2 regions of the Exiguobacterium sp. s192 genome follow, and region 2 is predicted to be linked to the other one. Evidence: riboswitches for the same ligand, from Rfam matches in the RefSeq annotation. Region 2 holds a riboswitch; the other holds the start of a gene.
The links. A riboswitch is a leader RNA that binds a small molecule or an ion and turns the genes downstream of it on or off. The one in region 2 is predicted to bind lysine.
Positions count from the first base shown of each region.

Region 1: another riboswitch for lysine. It lies ahead of KNP87_RS12175 (amino acid permease); the one in region 2 lies ahead of KNP87_RS10600 (aspartate kinase).

Region 1 covers NZ_JACSMS010000007.1:69,276-77,248, reverse strand. The annotation lists gene bcaP (branched-chain amino acid transporter BcaP) at 1-727, opposite strand, end outside; gene KNP87_RS12190 (DUF2252 domain-containing protein) at 971-2,260, opposite strand; gene msrA (peptide-methionine (S)-S-oxide reductase MsrA) at 2,332-3,279, opposite strand; gene KNP87_RS12180 (SoxR reducing system RseC family protein) at 3,349-3,531, opposite strand; gene KNP87_RS12175 (amino acid permease) at 3,658-5,136, opposite strand; lysine riboswitch at 5,263-5,447, opposite strand; gene KNP87_RS12170 (MarR family winged helix-turn-helix transcriptional regulator) at 5,623-6,072, shown strand; gene KNP87_RS12165 (GGDEF domain-containing protein) at 6,196-7,353, shown strand; gene KNP87_RS12160 (TetR/AcrR family transcriptional regulator) at 7,510-7,973, opposite strand, start outside.
Region 2 covers NZ_JACSMS010000005.1:170,991-178,963, forward strand. The annotation lists gene alr (alanine racemase) at 1-403, opposite strand, end outside; gene KNP87_RS10575 (branched-chain amino acid transaminase) at 403-1,335, opposite strand; gene dapD (2,3,4,5-tetrahydropyridine-2,6-dicarboxylate N-acetyltransferase) at 1,361-2,068, opposite strand; gene dapB (4-hydroxy-tetrahydrodipicolinate reductase) at 2,055-2,801, opposite strand; gene dapA (4-hydroxy-tetrahydrodipicolinate synthase) at 2,798-3,679, opposite strand; gene KNP87_RS10595 (aspartate-semialdehyde dehydrogenase) at 3,700-4,692, opposite strand; gene KNP87_RS10600 (aspartate kinase) at 4,705-5,904, opposite strand; lysine riboswitch at 6,018-6,195, opposite strand; gene argH (argininosuccinate lyase) at 6,262-7,635, opposite strand; gene KNP87_RS10610 (argininosuccinate synthase) at 7,632-7,973, opposite strand, start outside.

The sequences.
Region 1 (7,973 bases), on a different contig from region 2:
CCGCTGACGTGACGGCATCAAAGCCGATGTAAGCGAAGAAGACGATGGCTGCTCCTGAGAAGACGCCACCCCAACCAAATGGTGTGAACGGTGCCCAGTTTGTCGGTTCAACATAGCCAACACCAACAACGATGAACAAGACGACGACGGCGAGTTTAATGATAACCATGACATTGTTGACACGTTTTGTTTCCTTTATTCCCATCGATAACAATCCTGTGATTGCAAGTAAGATCAGGAAGGCCGGTAAGTTAAAGAACGTCTTTGCTCCCTCGATCGCACCAGGTGCTGCTGAAATGGCTGTCGGAAGATGAATTCCGAATCCGCCGAGTAAGGATTGGAAGTAACCGGACCACCCTGCCGCAACGGCACTGGAGGCGAGTCCATACTCAAGTATCAAGTTCCAGCCGATGATCCAGGCAAAGATTTCACCCATCGTTGCATACGTATACGTATACACGGATCCACTCACGGGAATCGTCGAAGCGAACTCCGCATAAGCAAGTGCTGCTAACCCACAGGCAATGGCAGATAAAATGAAAGAAACAATAAGACCAGGTCCTGCTGTCAATGCCCCTGTTCCGGTTAGGACGAAAATTCCCGTTCCGATGATGGCGCCAATTCCTAAAAACGTTAAATCCATTGCGCCAAGATTTCGAGCAAGTCCACTGTTACGTTGACTCGCAGCAATCATAGCGGAAACATCTTTTTTCCGCGTCAAACTCATGATGATACTCCCCCTGTTGTGTGTTTAGTTCGTATTACAAAAAATGTTTTGCAATTACTTAAACCAAAATTTACGAATTTTTCAGATAAATTGATATAGGTCATTAGACCCATTTGTAAAATGATGTCCGCTTACATAATTTCCGGTCACTAAAAAAAATTCTTTCCACAGCCTTTTAAACAGGTCTCCAGAAAGAATTTTTTAGATGAAACAATCTTCAAATACAGATATCAAATATAGGCATCACCGATTAGCTAACCAAGTTAAAAACACTTGAAAATCAAGGGTTGTTCGTGCCGCATAGGCACTTGACCAGCGTTGTATTTGCCGGGTGAATTCTGCGTCTGATACCCCAATCGATTCGATGATGACGACGTCCGCATGATGCTTTAAAATATCGACATCAATTCCGGCATCCATGTCTGCCCGCGCATGGATTTTGGCGGTGATTTGACCTTGAATAGAAAGGACGTTTTCGAGGTCTTCTTGGCTTTTGATATGCTTCGCTTTTAATTTCTTTTTGTAAGGTGAACGTTCGCGGAGATAATATTCTTTTCCATTCATCGTCACATATCCAAGATAAGGATCTTCATGCGCCTGCATGGCTTTTTGCGACGTCACGACACGGCGTCCTTGATGGACCGCTTCGACGTCTTCCAAATAGACGGGCAAGAAGAGAGCGGGTACTGGCGATTGCGCTTGTTTCATCTCTAAAATCAAATCCTCATGTTCGCCGCCCTTTCCTTCCACGAGGATGTAATACCGTTCGAGACCAATTGATGCCGTGCCGCTATCCAGTTTATAGACGATATCTTTAATCTCGTAAAATGCATCTTTCTGCCTGTCTTCTTCATCAATTGAAGCGATATAATCCGGCCAAATCGATTCAATGGCGGCATACGTCGCTGCATCGACTTGCTTCATGTCCGGTAAATCGGCAAATTTTCGTTGTCCTTCGACAACAGTGGTCCGTTCCCCTAACAAGTCCGCCTTCTTTTTTTCTGCCTTTTTGATCAGTTTACGAATCGGCCCTTTTGTATTATCGATCGTAAAACACACTTTGCTTGGATTTTTACCTTTGGCATATTGCCGTAAGTCATCTAAGTAATGTTGGACATAGGCGGCGATTGCTGGTTCCGGATCGTATCCCGCTTCCTTCGCAAACAATTGGACGGAGACGGCCATCCGGATCACATCGTACAAATAAGAACCGAGGTACCCTTCATCAAAATCATTGACGTCATAAATGATTTCACCTTTAGCATTCCCATGGACTCCGAAATTTTCAAAATGTAAATCGCCTTGAATCCAAGTCGGCGTCTCACTTGGTGTATCAAATCCCAATGGAATTCGAGTCAAATCGTAATAAAAGAGATGAGAGCTGCCACGGAAAAAAAGAAACGGGCTGGTACTCATCTTTTGATACTTCACTTGTCGTGCTGTTTCATCCAGTCCCCGAATTTCGTGATCGTAAAAATCGAGCACCTTTGCAATCGTTAACTGTCGAATTTCTTCATATACACGTGTGAACATGGAAAACCCTCCTTTTAAAAGTTAGTAAAAAGACAGCAAAACGAATCCGCTTTGCTGTCTACCTGTCTTACTCATTCGAAGTGTTTTTTATATTCCCCATATCCCGCAGTATCAAGCTCTTCTAACGGAATAAAGCGCAGGGCTGCTGAATTGATGCAGTAGCGTAAGCCACCCAACTCTTTTGGACCGTCATCAAAAATATGACCAAGATGACTGTCTGCATTAGCGGAACGGACTTCTGTCCGCGTCATGCCGTGCGTCGTATCGAGTTCGACTTCCATTTTGTCCTCAGAAATCGGTTTTGCGAAACTCGGCCATCCGCAGTTCGAGTTAAACTTATCTTTTGACGTAAAGAGTGGTGTTCCATCGACGATATCGACATAAAGACCTGGTCGTTCCTCATCCCAGTATTCATTGCGGAAAGCGGGCTCTGTACCGTTTTCCTGTGTGACTTTATACTGGATCGGCGTCAAACGTTGTTTTAATTCCTGTTCCTTGCCTTGATCCTTCCACGCTTCTTTGACGAACTTCGCCCGACCGGAGCCGACACTATACATCTGATAGCGGAACGGATTTTTTTTGTAATAATCTTGATGGTACTCTTCAGCCGGCCAGAATGGTTTCGCCGGACGAATGTCGACAGCTACTGGTCGTGAGAAACGACCGGATGCGTCAAGCGCCGCTTTTGAACGTTCAGCTGCTTGTTTTTGTTCTTCATCAACATAAAAAATGGCTGGTTCGTACGATTGACCACGGTCGTTAAACTGCCCGCCACCATCAGTCGGATCGATTTGGCGCCAAAAAATTTCAAGTAATTCCTCATACGTGATGACAGCCGGATCATACGTAACTTCTACGGCTTCTAAATGTCCTGTTGTTTCTGAACAGACCTCTTTATAAGTCGGGTTTTCTGTATGACCACCTGTATAACCGGAAATGACTTGTTCGACACCATCATATTTATGAAATGGCTTGACCATGCACCAAAAACAGCCACCTGCGAATATTGCTTTTGCCATCTAGCTTCCCCTCCTCTGTATATGCCTATTTTAACGCGTTCCGTCCCACTCCCCTACTATCTTGCTCAGTCAATCTTCGGGATTCGCTTTTAAGCGCCGCATGACAAAATAAATCGCGGCAAACACTAAGATCAATCCGCCAAACGAATACCAGATGTTGTTCATGCGATAGAGCATCTGATAGATCGCCAGAGTTACAAGCAAGATGGCAATCGGGATGAATGCCCGTTTAAAGTGATACCAATAATTCACTGTAGTCGCCTCCGTTTTCTTTTATCTTAATCGATTTCTTACTCCTTGATTATGTTTTTCAACATTTTTCTAACAACAATACGACAAAAAAGCCGATCCCGCTCACACATGGGATCGACAATTTGATCATGGACGCGGATGTTCCGGGAACTCCATTTCTGCATAAGGAACAACCGATGTCCGGTTTTTAAATTTATGACCTAACCAGAAGGCAAGGAACAACGGAATACCGACATACGTCGCAGCGATTCCGACCCAATCAATTTGATCCGCGAGGAACGCGGCATAGTTTTGACCAACGATGACTAGGAAACAAAGTCCAAAGGCAAACAGTGGTCCAAACGGGAATGCCGGCGCAACGTACGGCAAGTCGCTTAACGAATGTCCTTGAGCAAGGAATCCTTTACGGAACCGGTAGTGACTGATTGCGATTCCAAGCCACGCGATGAAACCGGTCATACCTGAGGCATTCAACAGCCAGAGGTAGACTTGACCGCCAAACATCGATGTCAGGAAGCAGAGTGCGCCGATGGCTCCGGTTGCGAGCAAGGCATTACGTGGTACACCGTTTTTGGAGACTTTAGCAAACATTTTTGGTGCATCGCCTTGACGTGCCAGTGTGTACAGCATGCGTGTCGAGGCATACATCCCCGAGTTCCCGGCTGATAAGACGGACGTCAAGATGACGGCGTTCATTAAGGCTGCTGAGAACGCGAGTCCGGCTTTTTCAAAGACGAGTGTAAACGGGCTGACGGCTACATCCGTAATATCATTCGACACTAAGTTCGGACTCGTATACGGAATCAACATCCCGATGACAAAAATCGCAAAGACGTAAAACAACAGGATCCGCCAGAAAACTTGTTTGACAGCTTTCGGAACGTTCTTTTTCGGATCTTCCGATTCTCCCGCGGCGATTCCGACGAGTTCGGTTCCTTGGAAGCTGAACCCGGCGACGAGGATAATTCCGATAACGGCAGGAATACCACCGACGAACGGTGCATCACCTAACGCAAAGTTTTTAAAGCCGACCGGCGCTTCCGATGTGAAGACACCAAAAATCATTGCAACACCGACAATCAAGAAAATGATGACGGTAACGACTTTGATCATCGCAAACCAATATTCTGCTTCTCCGAAACCTTTAACGGAGAAGAAATTTAAACCAATCATCAACAATAAGAAAATAGCACTGAAATAGAAACCAGGTACATCCGGGAACCAGTACGTCATGACGATTTGTGCCGCAACGAGTTCAACCGCAATCGTAACCGCCCAGTTGTACCAGTAGTTCCATCCTAAGGCAAAACCGAACGATGGATCGACGAATTTCGCACCATACGTCGAGAACGAACCAGCGACCGGCATGTAAGCTGCCATCTCGCCCAAGCTTGTCATCAGGAAGTACACCATCAGTCCGACGACGGCGTACGATAACAACGCACCGCCCGGACCCGCAGCGGCAACAGATGCACCGGATGCGATGAAGAGTCCGGTTCCGATGGCACCGCCAATCGCAATCATCGACATATGACGGGCTTGCAGGCCACGTTTTAAGCCTTCTTCAGTTGAATCGAGTTTTCTTTGGGGTTGTAGAGTATTCATGTTATTCGCTTCTCTCTTTTTAGATTTTTTGAGAGGACACTTTTTGAAAAAACAAAAAGCGCCCTCATCTTCCAGAAGGAAGATGAGAACGCAACATAGTAAAAGGATGCGCCTCATTCTACCGTCGTGAAAGATAGCTCCCCACAAGTCATGGTTGACCTGTGACAGTATTAGACCTGTTTGATCTAATCCCAATCGATCATCTTCAAAGCGATGATTGATTTCGGCAATTCTTCCTTTTCAGTCACCTCATCTGCCGCTTGACGACATCCGTAACTGTACTCATAAGAACCGCAACCTCCATCCCACTGGTTGAGTGAGAACTAATTAAGTTAGTGATTAATTTCTTGATTACCTCGTCATGTTACACAAATCGTCTTTAAATTGTCAATTCTTTTTTTGAATTGACGGCTCTTCATGGTAAAATTCCGTAATTTTTAGTACACTAAACAATAGAAGTTAACCGAGAGAAAGGATGTTGCTTGAATGCCACAAGAACGTGATCAACTGACTTACCGATTAGAGGAACAAATGCGTGTCATTCTCCGGACATTACGTCGTGAACTGAACCGACTGTTTGAAGGAACCGCGACGCGAAGTGAATTTTTCATCTTACGCAGCTTGTCCGAAAATGGTCCCCAACGTCCGACTCTACTCGCAGAACAGTTTGAGCTTGCGACAAGTCAGGTAACGGCTTTAACCGATCGCCTGTATAAAGCAGGCTTCGTCACTCGGACCCGTTCAACAGATGACCGGAGATCGATTGTCCTTGCTTTGACGGATGAAGGAGAAACGGCGTTTCGTGAACTCGAAGTTGTCCGCCGGAAATACCTGCAGGAACGGTTCGGCACATTGACGGAAGAGGAACTGAATGTCATGGTTCGTGTCTTCGATAAGATTCTTTTGACGATGGATGAAGAAGCCGTTTCTTCCTAAAAATTGTGTGTAAAAAATATTCAACTTATTTTTCAGACAAAGTTCACTTGACTGTGTACTTTGTCTTTTTTGTCGACTTTTCCTGTTTCACTTCACATTTTTCCATTTCTTGCCGTTAGTAAAATGAGTATACTGGAAGTATGTTACGGAAATGCGTTTACGAGGAGCTGGGAGGATTTGTTGTCCATCATGAATAATTTCATCATCAATTTTTGTCTACTGTTCACAACGATCACTCTTTTGTTTCTACCCTTTCGAAACCAACCGAGGATCACCCCTAAAACAAATGTAAAAACGCGACTCATTCTGGGAGGAGTCGCCGGACTCATCGCCGTTCTCTTGATGTTCAATAGCATCCAAATTGATGTTGCACGAATTGATTTGCGGATTATCCCGGTCGCCATTGCGATGATGTTCGGTGGATTACCAAGCGCCATCGTAACCGGTCTGATGATTATCGGAACTCGTTTTGCGATTACACCGTTTGAACAAATGGAAGGGGTCATCGTTTCATCTATCGTTATCGGATTATTTATCGGAACGATTGGCATAATCAGACGCTACGTCCGTATGACATTTTGGAATTTTGAGTTGATGATCGGCGTCGGAATCTTGTATTCCTTACCCGCCATCTATCTGTTGACCCATAGTTGGTCGACATTCTTTAAAGTATCGGCAGCGTATATCTTCTTTAATCTGATTGCTGGTTTCGTAACCTATCAGTTATTGACGGAACTCCGTCGCCACTTTGAGAACATTCAGTACCAACAAAAACTCGCGATGACGGATGCCTTGACCGGTCTCGCCAACCGGCGTCGACTGGATGATTCCTTATCTCTTGTCGGTTCTGCGGAAGACGGTTATTCCCTCGTCTTGATCGATATCGACTTCTTTAAACACGTCAACGATACATATGGTCATGATGCCGGCGATGATGTCTTGCGTCAACTCGGTACGACCCTTGCTTCCCTCGCCCGTCCGGACGATTTAGTCGGTCGATACGGCGGTGAAGAGTTTTTAATCATCTTGCCGGACACGTCCGCTGCTGAAGCGAAAAAAATCTCCGAGCTCGCCCGGATGACGGTTGCCCGGAATCTGTTCCCGACGACGAGTGTCCCTGATCTGCAAATCACGATTTCACTCGGGATCGCACATTCAAGTGATTCGCATACGTCACTTGAAGCGTTGCAACAAGCAGATAAGGCGTTGTATCATTCTAAAAAATCAGGACGTAATCGCAGTACGATCTATACGAAAGCACTTGAACTCGAGCAGGCCTGACCCCAACTGGTGCTGATTCAAAAATTAATCTCTATAAGACAAGGGTGGCAGAGGATAATTCTGCCACCCTTGTCTCGTGCCCAACGACTGATTTGCTTCAGGCGACTTCTGTCTTCTATAAAAAAAGTGCAGGCAAAGACAAACAAAACCCGATTCTTAAACTGGATCTTGCGCACGATTCGGAAAACCGATACTCTCGACTGTTCCAAACACAATCATCCGACTGAGTTGGTCGGCCATGTAGGTTGCCGAGTAAGGACGGTCATTGCGTAACCAAGAAATCAATAACCCCAATTGTCCCCCGATCACGTAGTTTAACAACAGATCCTGATCCACCCGTCTCGTTTCACTGACGGTATGCGCTTTAAATACGAGGCGGTAGTTTTCCTTTAACGTGTCCAGGAAACGGGAAATAAAGGTCTTGATCGGTCCTTGCAACAACATCGTCCGGTAAAACTGTTCGTGTTGTTCGATGTGGATAAACAGCCGTTCAAAATAACGGCTGACCTTTTCAACGGAGGGAGACTCGGGTGGCACCACACCGTGAATCCGAATCGCGTCGACGAGTAACCGCATGTGATCCTCGACAATCTGATCCATCAAATCGTATTTATCCGTAA
Region 2 (7,973 bases):
CTTCTTCAAGCGAACTGACACCAAAACGGTTCATCCCGACATTTATTTTTAGATGAAGTTCAATTCCTGATAACTCAGCCTGATGACGTTTCAGCCAGTCGAGTGAAGGAATTCCAAGTGCTACTCCATGCAACCGGACTTCTTTAAAATGCGACGCCGGATTCATCGCCAGGACATAACTGTCTGGAAAATTCGTTTTGATTTCAATTGCTTCGTAGACTTCTGCCACTGCGAAATGCCGGACACCGGCTTCCATCAATGTGGCGACCATCTCAATCATTCCTAAGTTATACGCATTGTTTTTGACCACGGCAAAAATCTGCTTATTGGACCGGGCGAAAACCGATGCGACGTTATGTCGCACCGCTTCCCGATCGATTGTAACGACAGTTCGTGAACTCATTATTCTGCGATGGCAGGTGTCACGTAAGTCAACCATGCCGCATATTGTGGCAATTGACCCGAGACCGCTTGACGGTAAAGACCAAGTAACTCATCTGCGACAGCCCGTGTTCCGCCGTTGATGACGATATGATCAATTTCACCGACACTAGTGATTTCTGCAGCTGTACCCGTCAAGAAGATTTCGTCTGCGACGTATAACTCATCACGACCGATATGACGTTCGACGACCGGATACCCTTGATCCTGCGCAAGACGCATGATGACTTGACGTGTGATACCGTCAAGAACCGAACAGTCGAGTGAAGGCGTATAAATCGTGCCGTTTTTCAACATAAACAAGTTGGCGACACTCGCTTCACTGACATTTCCGTTCATATCAAGGGCAATCGCCTCATCAAATCCATCACGAAGTGCTTCCCCTTTTAAGAGTTGCGAGTTCATGTAGTTGGCGGCAGCTTTTGCTTGCATCGGCATCATCGTGGACGAAACGCGACGGTATGAAGCGACCTTCGCACGGATGCCGGCACCTTTATCAAAGTACTCACCGAGCTCCCAACAAGAAATCCCGACGTGAACCGTCGTATCTTTTGCCATCAGTGCCTGCCACGGTGTACCGAGGAAAACAAATGGGCGAATGTAACAAGATTCAAAGCCGTTTTTGGCGACAAGATCAATCGTCGCTTGGACGAGTTCTTCCACTGTATAAGGAATCGTCACGTGATAAAAAGCACAACTCCGGAACAGACGTTCAATGTGTTCCGTCAATTGGAAAATCGCCGGACCATCCGGTGTCGCATACGCACGGATTCCTTCAAAGAATCCACTTCCATAATGGATCGCATGTGACATGACGCTCGTATTTGCTTCTTTTGGATCATGAAAAACCCCGTCTAACCAAATCGCTTCACCATACTGTGTATCCACTGCCATGTGTTTTCCTCCTCTTAGACGTCAATCAGAGTGAACGTAAATCATCCACGAGTTGCGTCTTTTCTGCTGTTTTTTCGTCTTTCTGTTTGATCACGCGTGCTGGTGTACCAGCAACTACGCTACCGGCAGGAACGTCTTCTGTGACGACACTGCCCGCTGCGACGACGGCATCTTTTCCGACGCGGACACCTTCCAAAATAACGGCGTTCGCTCCGATCAAGACACCATCTTCAATGATGACCGGTGTTTTTGAAGGTGGTTCAAGGACCCCAGCGACCACTGCACCGGCACCTACATGAACGTTTTTACCAATCGTTCCGCGTGCACCAACGACGGCGTTCATATCAATCATTGTACCATCTCCGATCGATGCACCGATATTAATGATTGCCCCCATCATGATGACCGCATTGTCGCCGATGACGACATGATCACGAATCCATGAACCTGGTTCGATCCGGGCATTCAAATGACGTGTATCGAGCATTGGAACGGCACTGTTGCGACGGTCGTATTCGACGTGCACTTCAGTAATCCGGTCTGCATTCTCTTCTAAGAAAGTTGAAGCAAGTCCTGCATCGGCGAAGAAAATTTTGGATTGATCCGTTCCGAATGCCGTTGCTCCTTCAATCGTCAATCCTGCCAAGTCACCATTGACGTACAATTTGACGGGCGTTTGTTTTTTCGCATCTTTAATGAATTTCGCAATTTCATAAGCATCAGTTAATAACATGTGAATCCTCCTGTGTGTAGAGCGTCTCCAGTGTATAGAGTCCCGCTGATTTTTGAATGAGTGCTTCCGCCGCTTTGATGGCGCCTGAAGCGAATACTTTTTTGGATAACGCCGTGTGTTTGATTTCGATCAACTCATCGACCCCGGCAAACAACACTTCGTGTTCGCCGAAAATCGTTCCCCCACGCATCGAGTGCATCCCGATTTCGTTTGGTTCCCGCTTTTCACGCGTCGACTCCCGTTCGTAGACCGGTTGGACATTTCGTAAATCCTGAATGGTCCGGAGCAACAGCTCCGCCGTCCCGCTCGGTGCATCGACTTTTTGATTGTGGTGTTTCTCAAGCAGTTCGATGTCGAAAGCTCCAGCAAGCGGAACGAGTGTTTTCAACAACTGTTGCATCATCGCGATTCCAAACGACATGTTATACGATTGGAAAATCGGAATCTGTTTGGAAGCGTCACGAATCGTCTGCAGCTCGGCTTCCGAGAAGCCGGTCGTCGCAATGACGAGTGGTGTCTTCGTTCTCATGCCGTAATCCAGTAGATCCGGCAACAAGCTCGGATGCGAAAAATCAATGATCGCATCAACCGATTCCGTCATTTCGGCGAGCGTGCCGTATGAGGGCACACGTTCCGCCGTTTTCGTTTTGTCGATGACGGCGACGACGGCATCCGGTGCCAGTTCATGCACGTAATGTCCGGTCGCTCCGTATCCGTGAATGGCGAGTCTCATCCAACCACTCCTTTATAACTCCGCATCGTCTCAAGCAGGTGCGCATGTCCTGCTTCCGACTGACGGACGAGCGGCAGACGGGGGGCCCCGACGGCAATTCCGATTTCTTCAAGTGCTGCTTTGACGGGAATCGGATTGACGTCGCTGAACAAGGCGGAAATGACAGGCATCAGATCACTCTGAATCCGGCGTGCCGTGTCGTAGTCGTTTGCAAGCAGCGCTTCTGCCAAGGCTTGCGTCTCAGCCGGATACGGATTCGACAAGACGGAAATCACGCCTTGTGCCCCCCATGCCATGTACGGGAGAATTTGATCGTCGTTGCCGCAGAAAACGGCAAAGTCGTTTGGTAAAGCCGTCATCAGTTCACCCATGAAGCTGACATCTCCGCTCGCTTCTTTGAACGCTTGGATGTTCGGATGCTTCGCAAGCGTCACGGCAGTCTCAACTGAAATCGCCACCCCTGTACGTGACGGGACGTTATACAGCATGATCGGCAGCGAAACCGCGTCCGCGACGGCCGTGAAATGCGCCACGAGACCGGCTTGTGACGTTTTGTTGTAATACGGTGTCACGAGCATCGCTGCATCGGCACCAAGACGTTCCGCCGCTTGTGTCTTTTCGATCGTCTGCGCTGTATTGTTCGTTCCGGTTCCGGCAATGACAGGCACGCGTCCTGCCGTCACACGGACCGCGGTTTTCAGTAACGTCTCGAACTCTTCATTCGTCAACGTCGATCCTTCTCCTGTCGTCCCACCGACGACCAATGCTTGAATGTTTGCCGCGAGTTGTTGTTCGATGAGTTGTTCAAATACGGTTAAATCCAGTTCACCCGTTGACGTGAACGGTGTTGCCAGTGCTGTTCCTGCTCCTTTAAACATGTCGGATTCCTCCCCGTTTCTTAAGAATGGATTGAACTTTCAAGTGCTTGACGCGCCACTTGCACGGCGTTCGAAGCGGCCCCTTTTCGAATGTTATCGGCGACACACCAGATGTGGAAGGTGTTCGCAAGACTCTGATCCTGTCGAATCCGTCCGACGTATACGTCATCCGTTCCACTGGCGTCAAGCGGCATCGGATACTGATTTTGACTGACATCATCGACCAGAACGACGCCGGGTGCTTGACGCAATGCTTCGCGGATTGCTTCGACCGTCGTCTCCTGCTCAAACGTCACGTTGATCGCAACGGAATGAGCGTTCGTGACCGGGACGCGGACACATGTCGCACTGACCGGCAACTCCGGTAAGCGGAAGATTTTGCGTGTCTCGTCAATCATTTTCTGTTCTTCTTTCGTATACCCATTCGGTAAGAAAACATCGATATGCGGCAGGATGTTATCGTGAATCGGGTGCGGATAATTGACCGGTTCTTCGCCGCGGCTGCCGCGGGCTAAATCCTCAATTCCTTTTTGACCCGAACCGGAGACCGCTTGATACGTCGTATAGTTGATACGCTGTAAACCAAACTGCTGAAGCGGGGCCAGGGCGACGACGGATTGAATCGTCGAACAGTTCGGATTGGCAATCAATCGATCGTCCGGACCGATTGCCTTCGGGTTTACTTCCGGTACGACGAGCGGGATATCCGCCTGCATCCGGAAGGCACTCGAGTTGTCGACGACGAGTGTTCCTGCTGCAGCGAGTAACGGGGCATACTGTTCACTGATCGTTCCGCCTGCTGCGAACAGTGCGACATCGATGCCGGCTTCTGTGATTTGCTCCGATAATGCTTGAATCGTAACGTCTTGCCCTTTGAACTGGACGGTTTTCCCGGCAGAACGGGCTGAAGCGTAAGCTGAAATTTGACGAACCGGAAAGTCGAGTTCCGCCAAGACTTGCAACATTTTTTGTCCAACGGCGCCTGTTGCGCCAATGACTGCTACATGATACATATGGTTTCCTCCTTACAGATCAAATGCATTGGCGATTGCTGCGACGGTCCGTTCGATGTCGGCTTGGGCAATCGTATACGAGATGCTGATTTCTGACGTCGTGACTTGATAAAACGTGATGTTTTCCGCCCGGAATGTCGCAAATAATTTCGAAGCGACGCCTGTTGCGTCACGCATTCCGATTCCAACGACCGATAACTTGGCATGTTGGTTATGACGGTCGACTTTGACGGTCGGGAAACGATTGATGATATCCTGCAAGGCTTCTTCCAAAAACTCTTCTTCGTCGAGCGGACACGAGAACGAGAGGAAGATGTCACTGTCAAACGTCGTCTGACTGATCATATCGATGTTGACGTGACGTCCTGACAACAATTCAAAGATATCTGCGACCGCTGAGTTTGTCTGTGGTACGTGTTTGATCGATACCGTCATGACGTTTTTTGTCACACTGACACTTGTGACCGCTTTTTGTTCCATCGTTTCCGTTGCCTCCATGATCCAAGTCCCTCTTTCCGATTCAAGTGTTTTTCCGACAAAGATGTGTACACCGTATTTTTTACCTAACTCGACACTCCGCATCTCCATGACTTTTGATCCGAGAGCACTCATTTCCATCATCTCATCGTATGAAATGTGCGGAATCGGCTGTGCTGTTGCATGAATCCGTGGATCAGCCGTATAAACGCCGTCAACGTCCGTATAGATTTCGCATCGTTTATCGAGAACGGCTGCCAGTGCGACGGCTGTCGTATCCGATCCGCCGCGCCCCAGTGTCGTGACATCCCCCAGTTCATTGACCCCTTGGAAACCAGCGACGATGATGACATCGTAGGTCTCCAGTTTTTTCCGGAGTAATTCGCCGTCAATTTGTTTGATTTTACTTTTCGTGTGGAGTCCCATCGTACTGATGCCTGCTTGTGCGCCCGTCTGGGACAAGGCTTTTGTCCCAAGTGAGTTCAAGGCGATGCTGAGCAACGAAATCGTCTGTTCTTCACCGATGGCAAGCAGACGGTCCAGCTCGCGCCGTTCCGGTCGATCCGTGATCGCCTGGGCTTGGGCAATCAATGAATCAGTCATTTTTCCCATCGCCGATACGACGACGACTAATTTTTCTCCTTGATCCGTCCGATTCTTCAAATAATTCGCAATTGACTGAATCTGTTCGACAGTCGCAACCGAACTACCACCAAATTTAAGTACAGTTGTCACAATCCTATCTCCTTTTGTCCCGAAACAGAAAAAAACGACGGGCCGGTAGGAGCGTTCCTACGGCCCGTCGTTATCACGATCGGACAAACGATGACAGTGTCATTCGTTCTTTTACGTAAGATAGCGCTCCGAAACGTGGGTTTCGGCAGTACAACGGATCTTAACCGTTGTACCAGCAATCAAGAAAAAGCATTTTCTTGTTCACTTCGGCGGATTTCCCCTTTCACATCACTTGGCATGCTTGCCTTTGTAAGTGTTGCTACTGATGTCATCCGCGCCTCTATCTGTCGGTTGTTAGTTACAGTTATAGCAAACATTTTTTGTTAAATCCAGTGATTTGCCAAACTTTTTTGATTTTTATAATTTTTGAAGGGTCTGCTTTGCTTGGGTCAGCTGTTCGCGAACAGCGTTAAAACCAGTCCCGCCATAACTCCCTCGTCTCGCGACGGCTTGAACCGGATCGAGCAACGGATAGACATCTTCCGTAATGACCGGATGGAATGTCTGATACGTCTCGAGTGTCAAATCCTTCAAGAAACAGCTGGTCTGGACACAATGCAGAACGGCTTTGCCGACGATTTCATGCGCTTCCCGGAAAGGAATGCCTTTTGTGACAAGGTAATCGGCCAGTTCCGTTGCATTCGAGAAGTCTTGCATTGTCGCCTTCTTGAGCGCTTCTGTCTTAAACGTAGCGGATTCGAGCATCCCGGTAAAAATCTGAACCGATTGTAAAACCGTATCAGCCGTATCAAAGACGCCTTCCTTATCTTCTTGCATATCTTTATTGTAAGCGAGTGGTAATGCTTTCATCGTCGTCAAGAACCCCATCAAGTTTCCATATACCCGTCCTGTCTTTCCGCGAATCAATTCTGCGAAGTCCGGATTCTTTTTCTGCGGCATCATGCTTGATCCCGTCGAAAACGCATCGGACAGTTCAATGAACGAAAATTCTTGTGACGCCCAGATGATGATTTCTTCACAGAACCGTGACAGATGCATCATGACCGTCGACGCGATGCCAAGGTATTCAATGACGAAGTCCCGGTCCGAGACGGCGTCCAAACTGTTGGGATAGACGTGTTCAAATCCAAGCAACTCGGCTGACTTGAACCGATCAATCGGGAAAGTCGTTCCGGCGAGTGCACCGGCACCAAGCGGTGACATCCGGACCCGTTTTAAGTTGTCCGTCAGTCGCTCGGCATCACGCTCAAACATCCAAAAGTAAGCCAGCAAGTGATGCGCGAGCGAAATCGGTTGGGCTCGTTGCAGATGGGTATACCCCGGCATGATCGTTTCGACGTGTTGATCCGCTTGTTCCGTAATGACGGATTGCAGATTGCGAAGACTCGACAGGAGTTCAAGAACATGCTGCTCCATCCAGAGATGAAGATCAGTTGCGACCTGATCGTTTCGACTGCGCGCTGTATGCAGTTTACCGGCAACAGGACCAATCTGTTCTGTCAACAACCGCTCGAGGTTCATATGGATATCCTCATCGGCCAGTGAATAGACATGCTGATCAATCGTCGTTTGTAAATGATTGAGTCCGGCTTCGATTTGTTGCCATTCCGTCTCCTCGAGAATCCCTTGTTCGTATAACATCTGCGCATGGGCCAGGCTGCCTTGTAAATCGACAGCCGCCAGTTTTTGATCAAATGAGATCGATGCGCCGAATGCCTCCGCCTGAGCGGAAGCACTTTCCGTAAACCGTCCGCCCCATAGTTTCGTCATTTTTTCACGCCTTCCTGACGATGGACACTCGCATGTGTCGCAATCGCTAGACCATGCAGTTTGATGAATCCTTTTGCCGCTTCGTGATCAAAGGCATCTTCTTTTGTGTAAGTCGCGAGTTTCTCGTCATACAACGAAACAGCCGATTGACGTCCGGTGACGGTTGCGTTCCCTTTATAGAGTTTGACACGAACTTCGCCGGTCACATCTTGCTGTGTCGCTGACAAGAACGCTTTGAGCCCTTTTGTTAACGGGGCATGGAACAGTCCATTGTAAATGGTTTCTGCATATTGTTTGCTTAAAATCGGTTTGAAATGAGCGACATCTTTTGTCAACGT